Regions from separate parts of the Stenotrophomonas sp. IS26 genome, predicted to be linked through region 2. Evidence: predicted binding sites of a transcription regulator. Region 2 holds the regulator's gene; the other holds the start of a gene.

Region 1 (4,195 bases), on a different contig from region 2:
GAAGCCCTGTTTGTCCTCGACCGCGATCCGTCCATGCAGTTCGCCCCGCGCGGCCGCATCGACCAGCGCGGCCACCTCGTTCTCCACAGTGGTTTCCAGCGCGCGGCTGCGCCACTCCACCGCCGCGCCCAGCAGCTGGTCGTGCTCCACGATCGGGGTGATCACCAGCTGATAGCGGATGCCGGCGTGCTCGATCTCCCGGCTGGCACGCTGGCCGCGCTGCAGCATCGGCAACAGACTGGCGAAGGCCGGATGCAGGGCGGCCGCGGGTTGGCCGCTCCAGTCCGCGTGCGTGAGCTGCAGTTCGGTGAGCAGCGCGTGGTTGAGGAAGCCGATCCGCCCTTCACCGTCGAGCACCATCACGCCGGTCTGCGCACTGTCCAATGCCTGGCGGGCGCGGGTGTTGTCGCGTGCCACCGCGCGCTCGGCCTCGATCCGCTCGCGCAGCCGTTGCTGCATGTGGCGCAGGCGCGCGGCGAGCTGGCCGATTTCATCGTGCGGGTTATGGAGCGGCAGGACGGTGTCCAGTCGATCTTCGGCAATGTCCTCGGCGAAGCGGAGCGTATCGGTGATCGGCTGGCGGACCGCCCGCAGCACCAGCAGCAGCGTGGCGATCAGCACGGCCGCCACCAGCAGCAGGGTCAGCGCGAACACGATGCCCATGGTGCTGGCCCGCGCGGCCTGTCGCTCGCGCGCCGCCGCCAATGCCTGCGCCTGCGCCTGTTGCAGCGCCTGCAGCCCGGGGCCGATCTGCGCGGCGCTCTCGGCCAGTGACTGCGCTTCCACATCCAGCCCGATGCGGGCGGCCGTGTAGGCCAGCAGCGCCCCTTGATATGCCTCCATCTGCGTTCGCAGTGCTTCCTGCGTCTCTGCATCCAGGCGCGCCTCTGCCAGGGACAGATCGAACGGCAACTTCTGTTCGCTGGCACGATCGGTGTGCGCCGCGTCACCGGTGAGCAGCAGCAGGCTTTCCTCGCGCCGCATCTTCTGCAGCTGGGCGATCAACACCGGGCGCGCGCCGGCCTCGACACTGGCCTCCAGCGTGGCAGCCGCCGCCTCCAGCTGCGCACGCAGGCCGGCATCGCCACGCCCCATCTCATCCACCCGGGCATTCAATGCGGTGATGCCCTCGGCGAAATCACCCGCGCGGGCGGCCAGCTCGCGTAGTGCCCCGGCGCTACCGGCGTCGTGGGGATCGCGCTGCAGCTCGGCCAGGGTCGCCTGCAGGCGCTGCTGCGCGGCCTGCAACGCCTCGCGATCGCTGCCATCGAACGTGCTGGCATAGCGGGTCTGCAGGCGCCGCGCATCGGCGATCTCGGTCGCCAGCGCGGCCGCCAGTGCGGCCTCCTGCTGGTGCGCGCCGAAGGTTTGGGCTGCACGCTCGGTATCATGGCCCGTCCAGCCGTAGACCACGGCGACCGCCAACAGGCCCAGGCCGCAGATCAGCAGGCTGGCCCTGAGTTTCTGTGCCACGCTGAGGCGACCGAGCGCGGCCAGCCGGGGCGGCTGAGCGAGACGGAAGCCGAACCGATCGCCCAGACGGGCGACGAACAAGGACAGGCGGCGGGGGACGACCGACATCACGTACTCCAGGCGGAAGGACGCATCGGTATCGGCGGGATCACGCTGAACTTGAGGGCCGATCTCAGCGAGCGGCCAGAGCTTCGCCAATGGATCCCGTTGTACCGGCGCCAGACGACGAAGGGATGACGATCAGGGCCCCCGTGCTCACATGGCGCGTGAACGTGCGACAGTGAAGGACGGGACAGCACCTTCACGGCGACTGCGCTGAACTAGGACTGGGATCGCGGCCGGGGGCCGCTGCAGGACCCGGGGTGCGTTACCGCACATCCGGTCGACCACGATGCATGACGCCATACCGCACGGAGAGAGACCGCCATGAATGCCGCCTTCAAGATCTTTCTGCTCGCCGGTGCACTGCTGTACGGCCTGCCGGGGCTGGTGTGGTGGGTGAACCATCGGCGCGCCAAGCGGGCGCGGCTGGCCCAGGGCGTGGTCAGCGTCGAGGCCCGCGCGCCATGAGCGGCGGAACCGGTACGAGCGCGGCAACGCACCTGACCGACGAACAGCGGCAGATCCTGCGCGACATCAACGCCACGCGTCCGGTCAGCGATGAAGCCGCCAACTGGGCCGTCAAGGCCGGCTACGCGGCCCAGGCGGAAGACGGCGACATCGATTTGACCCAGGCCGGTCGCCACGTGGTGGACTCCAGCACGCTGTAGCGCGCTGAACCATGCACAGTGCGTTGACGTGCGCTGAGCAAGCCACGGGAGGGAAAACTGGCGCAACGCCGGTCTTGTATGACAGCAGCACTATCGCCTTGCCCGCTTGAGCCTGTCGGGCTCCCGCTCCGTCCATTCCATCCGGCGGCCAGCAAGGCATACCACCCCTGCTGCGACCGCGAAGGCACCGGTGAGCCAGAGATTGGCGGTCGGACCGAGCCGATCCAGTGCTTGGCCGCCCACCCACGCCCCGGATGCGATCCCGACATTGAAAGCACCGACATAGAGTGCGGAGGCGATTTCCATCGCCCTGGGCACGGCCTACATCATCCACGTCATCAAGCCCACCGATACCCCGCCGTAGGCCAGCCCCCACGCCAGCAGCGCCATGGCACCGCCCAGGCGCGACTCCCCGATGGTCAGGAACAGCGAGGGCGCCAGCACCAGACCCGCCGCGATCAGCGACACCGTCAGCCTGGTACGTCGTGCTGCCGCGATGCCGGCAAGGAAGTTGCCGGCCATGCCCGCGGCGCCGTAGCCGAACAACAACAGCCCCACCCAGCGCGCGTCGAATCCCGAGACCGACATCAGCAGCGGCCGAACGAAGGTAAAGGCGATGAAGTGCCCGGCGACCAGCAGGAAGGTCAGCAGCAACCCAAGCTGCAGCCCGCGGTTGCCCAGTTGCTGAGCGAACTGGCGCACGCTGGTCGTGCCGGACGGCGGCAGCCCGGGCATCACGGCCAAGTGCAGGGCAAGGACGGCGGCCCCCAGCAGCGCCATGCTGCCGAACGCCCAACGCCATCCCAGCAGCTCCCCGATCAGCGCGCCAAGCGGAACGCCCAGCACGGAAGCAGCCGCCACGCCGCCAAAGATGAGCGATGTGGCCAGGCCGACCGATCGCGTTGCCACCAGCCGCACCGCCAGCCCGCCGGCAATGGCCCAGATGCCGCCCATGCACAGCCCGACCAGCACGCGGGCCGCCAGCATCCAGCCCAACGTGGGGGCGAAGGCCGCACCCAGATTCGCGATTACCAGCAGGCCCAGCAGCCCGCACAGCAACGAGCGTCGATCCACGCTGCCGGCGCTGATCACCACCAGCGGTGCGAACAGCGCTGCCAGCAGTGCGGGCAGCGAGATCATCAGCCCCGCAGCGCCGGTGCTGGTGTCCAGCGCTTCGGCGATCGGGGTCAGCAGGCCGACCGGCAGCATCTCCGTGGTGACGACCGAGAAGGTGGCCAGACTGACTGCGGTGACCGCCCACCACGGGTGGCGCGGTGTGGATTGCGCCTGCATCAGCAGATCCCCGGGTTGCGTGGCTCACGCGAACGCAACACGCCGTGCGCGAACGCCGCCGCCAGCAGCACCGCTCCTCCCGCACACAAGGCAACCAGGTACCCGGCGCGCGGCCCGTGTGCATCCACCCCGTAGCCGGCGATCGCCGCGCCCAGCGCCACGCCCACATTCAGCGCCGCCAGCAGCCAGGTCATGCCCTCGGTGAGCTGGCCCGGCGGGACCTGTTGCTCGATCAACGACATCGCCACGATCATCGTCGGGGCGAAGAACACACCCGCCGCGAAGACCGTGACGGCGAGTGCGGCGATGCTTCCCACCAGCAGCAGCGGCAAGGTGGTCAATGCGGTCGCGATCCCGCCCAGCAGCAACAGGCGGGGCAGTGGCGTCTGCAGCTTGAGCGCACCGAACAGCACCCCGGACAGGCAGGAGCCGGCGGCATACGCACACAGCACGACGCTGGCGGCGGCGGGCTGCCCCACGTGCGCGGCGAAGGCGACGCTGACGATATCGACGGTGCCCACGATCACGCCCATCGCGACCATCAGCACGGCCAGCCACCGCACGCCCGGCAGACGGATGACGGACGCAGCAGGCGCGGCGTTGGGTACCACTGCCTCGATCGGGGGCTCGGTCCTGCGCTGCGCGATCAACGCAAGCGC
Region 2 (4,195 bases):
GTCCAGCAGGGCTTCGAACTCGTCCTCGCCGATCAGGCCGTCATCTTTCTTCGGGGCCGCGATGGCGGTCGGTGCGGCACCGCCATGCAACTGGTCGAGCAGCGCCTCGAACTCATCATCGGTGATCATCTCGCCGCCGCTGGCCGTGGTGGCGGCCGCCGGCGCCGGCGTGGCCGGCCCGCTGACGTCGAACTGGGCGATCAGCTCCGGCGGGGCGTAGCCCGGCTCGGTCCCGGCCGAGACCGAATCCAGCATCGACTGCAGGTAATCCAGCGATTGCTGGGCCGCATCGAAGTGGTGGGCCTGCAGCGTGGCCTGGCCGGAGCGGGCCATGCCGAGGGTTTCCTCGGCGGCGTGGCACAGCTCGACCATCGCCTGGATGCCGAGGAAGCCGGCACCGCCCTTGAGCGTGTGGAAGCCACGGAACACGGCGTTGAGCTGGTCGGCATCCTGGGGCGCCTGCTCCAGCGACACCAGCTGTTCGCCGAGGCGATCCAGGATTTCCTGGGCCTCGAGGATGAAGTCGGCAGCGATATCGTCTGGCACAGCACTCATGATCGTTACAGTCCCAGGTCCGAGAGCAGGTCGTCGGCGTCGTTCTGTGACACCGCATGGCGATCCAGGCCCTTCAGGGCCGGGCCGGCCAGGCCGTTGTTGTCGCGCTTGTTCTCGTCTTCCTGCGGGGGCAGGCCGAGCGCACCGAAGCCCTCATGCACGCGACGCACGATCCCGACCACGCGGCGGATGATCTGCCCGGTCAGGTCCTGGTAGCTCTGGGTCAGCGCGATTTCGGTGAGGTTGTGGCGGATCCGGTCCAGTTGCTGGCCCTGGTCGGGCGTCAACCCGTTGGCGCGCAGCTGTTCGGTGAGCGAGCGACATTCTTCGGCCAGGTCCAGCGTGCGGTGGGTGGCCTGTTCGGTCATCGCCACCACGTGGTCCAGGCGCGCGCAGGCGTCATCCAGCTCGCCGGCTTCGCTGGGCAGGCTGGGCAGTTCGCCCAAGGCCTGGCCGAGCTCGCGGGCCAGGCGGTTCAGGCCGGCCATCATCGGCTGCGTGCGCAGCGCGGCGAGGGCGTCGATTTCCCGGCGCCAACCGGCTTCGTCACCGCTTTCCAGCGCGGCCAGGGCATCCTGCAGGCGCTGCACCAGCGCGGATTTGTCGCTCAGGGTTTCCATCAGGCGCTCGCCGCCAGGCGTTCGAAGATCTTGCCGAGCTTTTCTTCCAGGGTCTGGGCGGTGAACGGCTTGATGATGTACCCGTTCACGCCGGCCTGCGCCGCTTCAATGATCTGCTCGCGCTTGGCTTCCGCGGTCACCATCAGCACCGGCAGCGTCTTGAGCTTGGCGTCGGCACGCACGGCCTTGAGCAGGTCGATGCCGGTCATGACCGGCATGTTCCAGTCGGTGACCACGAAATCGAACGGCTGGCTCTGCAACAGCGCCAGCGCGGCATGCCCGTCCTCGGCTTCGGCCGTATTGGTGAAGCCCAGATCGCCCAGCAGGTTCTTGACGATACGACGCATGGTCGAGAAGTCGTCGACGATCAGGATACGCATGTTCTTGTTCAAAGCACTTTCCTCGATTTCAATGGTTCTCGAGGCCGGCGTCTGCCGCCTCGAAGATCTTCAGCCGGCCCCGCAGGCGCAGCACGGCCTGGCCATGGATCTGGCACACGCGCGATTCGCTGACACCCAACACGGCGCCGATCTCTTTCAGGTTCAGTTCCTGCTCGTAGTACAGCGACAGCACCAGCTGTTCGCGCTCGGGCAGCAGGCCGATCGCGTTGCCCAGCTCACGCCCGAACTCGCCGCGTTCCAGCACCTGCTGCGGGGTCGGGCCGCCCTGGGCGACGGTGTCCAGTTCGCCCTGGTCCTCGATCCGCGATTCCAGGCTCAGCACCTGGCCCCGCGAGGCGTCTTCCATCAGGCGCAGGTAATCCGGCAGCGGCATGTCCATCGCGGCGGCCACTTCGGTGGCGCTGGCGGCACGGCCGGTGCTCTGCTCGAGGCGACGGATGGTCGCGGCGGCATCGCGGGCGCGGCGGTGCACCGAGCGCGGCACCCAGTCGCCACGGCGGATTTCATCGATCATCGAACCGCGGATGCGGATCGAGGCGTAGGTTTCGAACGAGGCGCCCTGGTCGGCGTCGTAGCTGCGCGAGGCCTCGATCAGGCCCATCATGCCGGCCTGGATCAGGTCGTCGACCTCCACGCTGGCTGGCAGACGTGCCGCCAGATGGTGGGCGATGCGGCGGACCAGATCCGAGTGCTGGGCAATGCACTCGTTGGCCGCGGTCCGCTGGACTTCTTTGTATTGTGCTGCGCCCTTCATACCGTCACCCCGCGTTGCTTGAGGATGCGTTCCAGGAAGAATTCGACCCCCCCACGCGGCTCGGTCGGGGCCTGCCAGCGGGCGGTGCGGCGCGCGATCTCGGTCAGCGCCAGGGCGGCCGGGCTGGACGGGTAGGCCTTCACCACCGGCTGCTGGCGCTGCACCGACAGGCGCAGCCAGTCATCCTGCGGCACGCAGCCCAGGTAGTTCAGCGAGACATCGGCGAGGAACTTCTCGCAGACGCGGCTCAGCTTTTCGTACAGCACGCGGCCTTCGTTCGGGTCGCGCACCATGTTGGCCACCACCTGGATCCGGTCCACGCCGCGCTCGCGCGAGAGGACCTTGATCAGCGCGTAGGCGTCGGTGATCGAGGCCGGCTCATCGCAGACCACCACCACGGTGTCCTGTGCGGCCTGGCAGAAGGTCAGCACGCCATCGGTGATGCCGGCGGCGGTATCCACGATCATGATGTCCAGCTCGCGCTCGAGCTCGGAGAACACGTTGACCAGGCCGACGTGCTCGGCCGGCTGCAGCTCGGCCATGTGGCGGCGACCGGAGGCGGCCGGGACCACCAGCACGCCGCCGGGGCCTTCCATGATCACTTCTTCAAGCGTGCAGCGCCCGGCGACGAGGTCGGCCAGGGTCACCTTCGGCTGCAGGCCGAGGATCACGTCGATGTTGGCCAGGCCGAGGTCGGCATCCAGCAGCAGCGTGCGCTTGCCCATGTCCGCCAGCGCCACGGCCAGATTGGCCGAAACGTTCGTTTTGCCCACGCCGCCCTTGCCGCCGGTGACGGCGATGGTGCGGACCGGGCCCAGCGGCTGGCTTCGGGTAGCCGACAACGGGAAGGTCTTGGTCAGCTTGGCGTACTCACGCGACGGCATGGTTCAACTCCGGGTTGCAGGGCATATCGGCCGCGCGGCGCAAATCTTCAAGGCGAAGTACAAGATTGGCCGCACTGGCACGGTGCAGGTCTTCAGGAACGTCCTGGCCATCGGTGACCCAGGTGATCGGCAGGCGGTGATCCACGGCCACCGACAGGGCGGTACCGAAGCGGCCGGTTTCGTCCAGCTTGCTCAGCACCACGCCCTGCGGGTTGGCGGCGCTGAAGCGGCGGACCACCTCGTCCATGTCGCCGAAGCTGGTGTTGGCCGGCAGCACCAGCAGGGTGCGGATCTGCTCGGCGGCACGCAGCCACTGCAGCTGGGCCGCCAGGGCGCGGTCGCGCGGGCCCAGGCCGGCGGTGTCGATCAGGACCAGCTTGTAGTCCTTCAGGCGTTCCAGCAGCTGGTTCAGATCGCTGCCGCTGCTGGCCTCGTGGACGGCGATGCCGAGCTGGCGGCCGAAGCCGTACAGCTGCTCGCGGGCGCCGATGCGGCCGGTATCGGTGGTGACCAGGGCGACATCGCGGGCGGCATGCGCCTCGGCGAAACGCGAGGCCAGCTTGGCGATGGTGGTGGTCTTGCCGGCGCCGGTGGGGCCGACCAGGGCGATCACGCCGCCGGCTTCCAGCGGATCGACCGGGGCGATCGGCAGCTTCTTGGAGAGCAGGCCGAGCATCAGGCCGCGACCACGGTGGGCTTCGGTATCCAGCGGAATCTGCATGGCCACGTCGCGGCTGATGCCGGCGTCGAAGCCGTATTCGTCCATCAGGTCCAGCGCGACGGCGCGCACCGGCGAGCCGCGCAGGCGCTCATCGGTGAAGCGGTGCATCTCGCGCTCGATGACATGGCGCATGCCGGCCACTTCATGGCGCAGCTGGCGGATTTCTTCGTCATCGCGCTGGATGACCGTCAGCTCCGGCACGCTGGCCACGACCGGTGCCGGTTCATTGGCGGCGGCGATGACGGTTTCGGCGATCGGCA

Evidence for each region. The regulator FliA, encoded in region 2, starts transcription of late flagellar genes. The targets are predictions, from matches to a motif close to TAAAGTTTNNCNNNCNNNGGCCGATAA.
Region 1: a site for FliA is predicted at 1,610-1,636, ahead of ACW6W5_RS01585 (methyl-accepting chemotaxis protein). Genes of this name have one in related genera too.

What each region holds. Positions count from the first base shown of each region.
Region 1 is NZ_JBSZJV010000001.1:379,354-383,548, reverse strand. It holds gene ACW6W5_RS01585 (methyl-accepting chemotaxis protein) at 1-1,581, opposite strand, end outside; gene ACW6W5_RS01580 (hypothetical protein) at 1,900-2,043, shown strand; gene ACW6W5_RS01575 (hypothetical protein) at 2,040-2,243, shown strand; partial or broken gene ACW6W5_RS01570 (MFS transporter) at 2,334-3,536, opposite strand; gene ACW6W5_RS01565 (MFS transporter) at 3,536-4,195, opposite strand, start outside.
Region 2 is NZ_JBSZJV010000002.1:75,154-79,348, reverse strand. It holds gene ACW6W5_RS02310 (chemotaxis protein CheA) at 1-555, opposite strand, end outside; gene ACW6W5_RS02305 (protein phosphatase CheZ) at 561-1,175, opposite strand; gene cheY (chemotaxis response regulator CheY) at 1,175-1,567, opposite strand; gene ACW6W5_RS02295 (RNA polymerase sigma factor FliA) at 1,584-2,330, opposite strand; gene ACW6W5_RS02290 (MinD/ParA family ATP-binding protein) at 2,327-3,214, opposite strand; gene flhF (flagellar biosynthesis protein FlhF) at 3,201-4,195, opposite strand, start outside.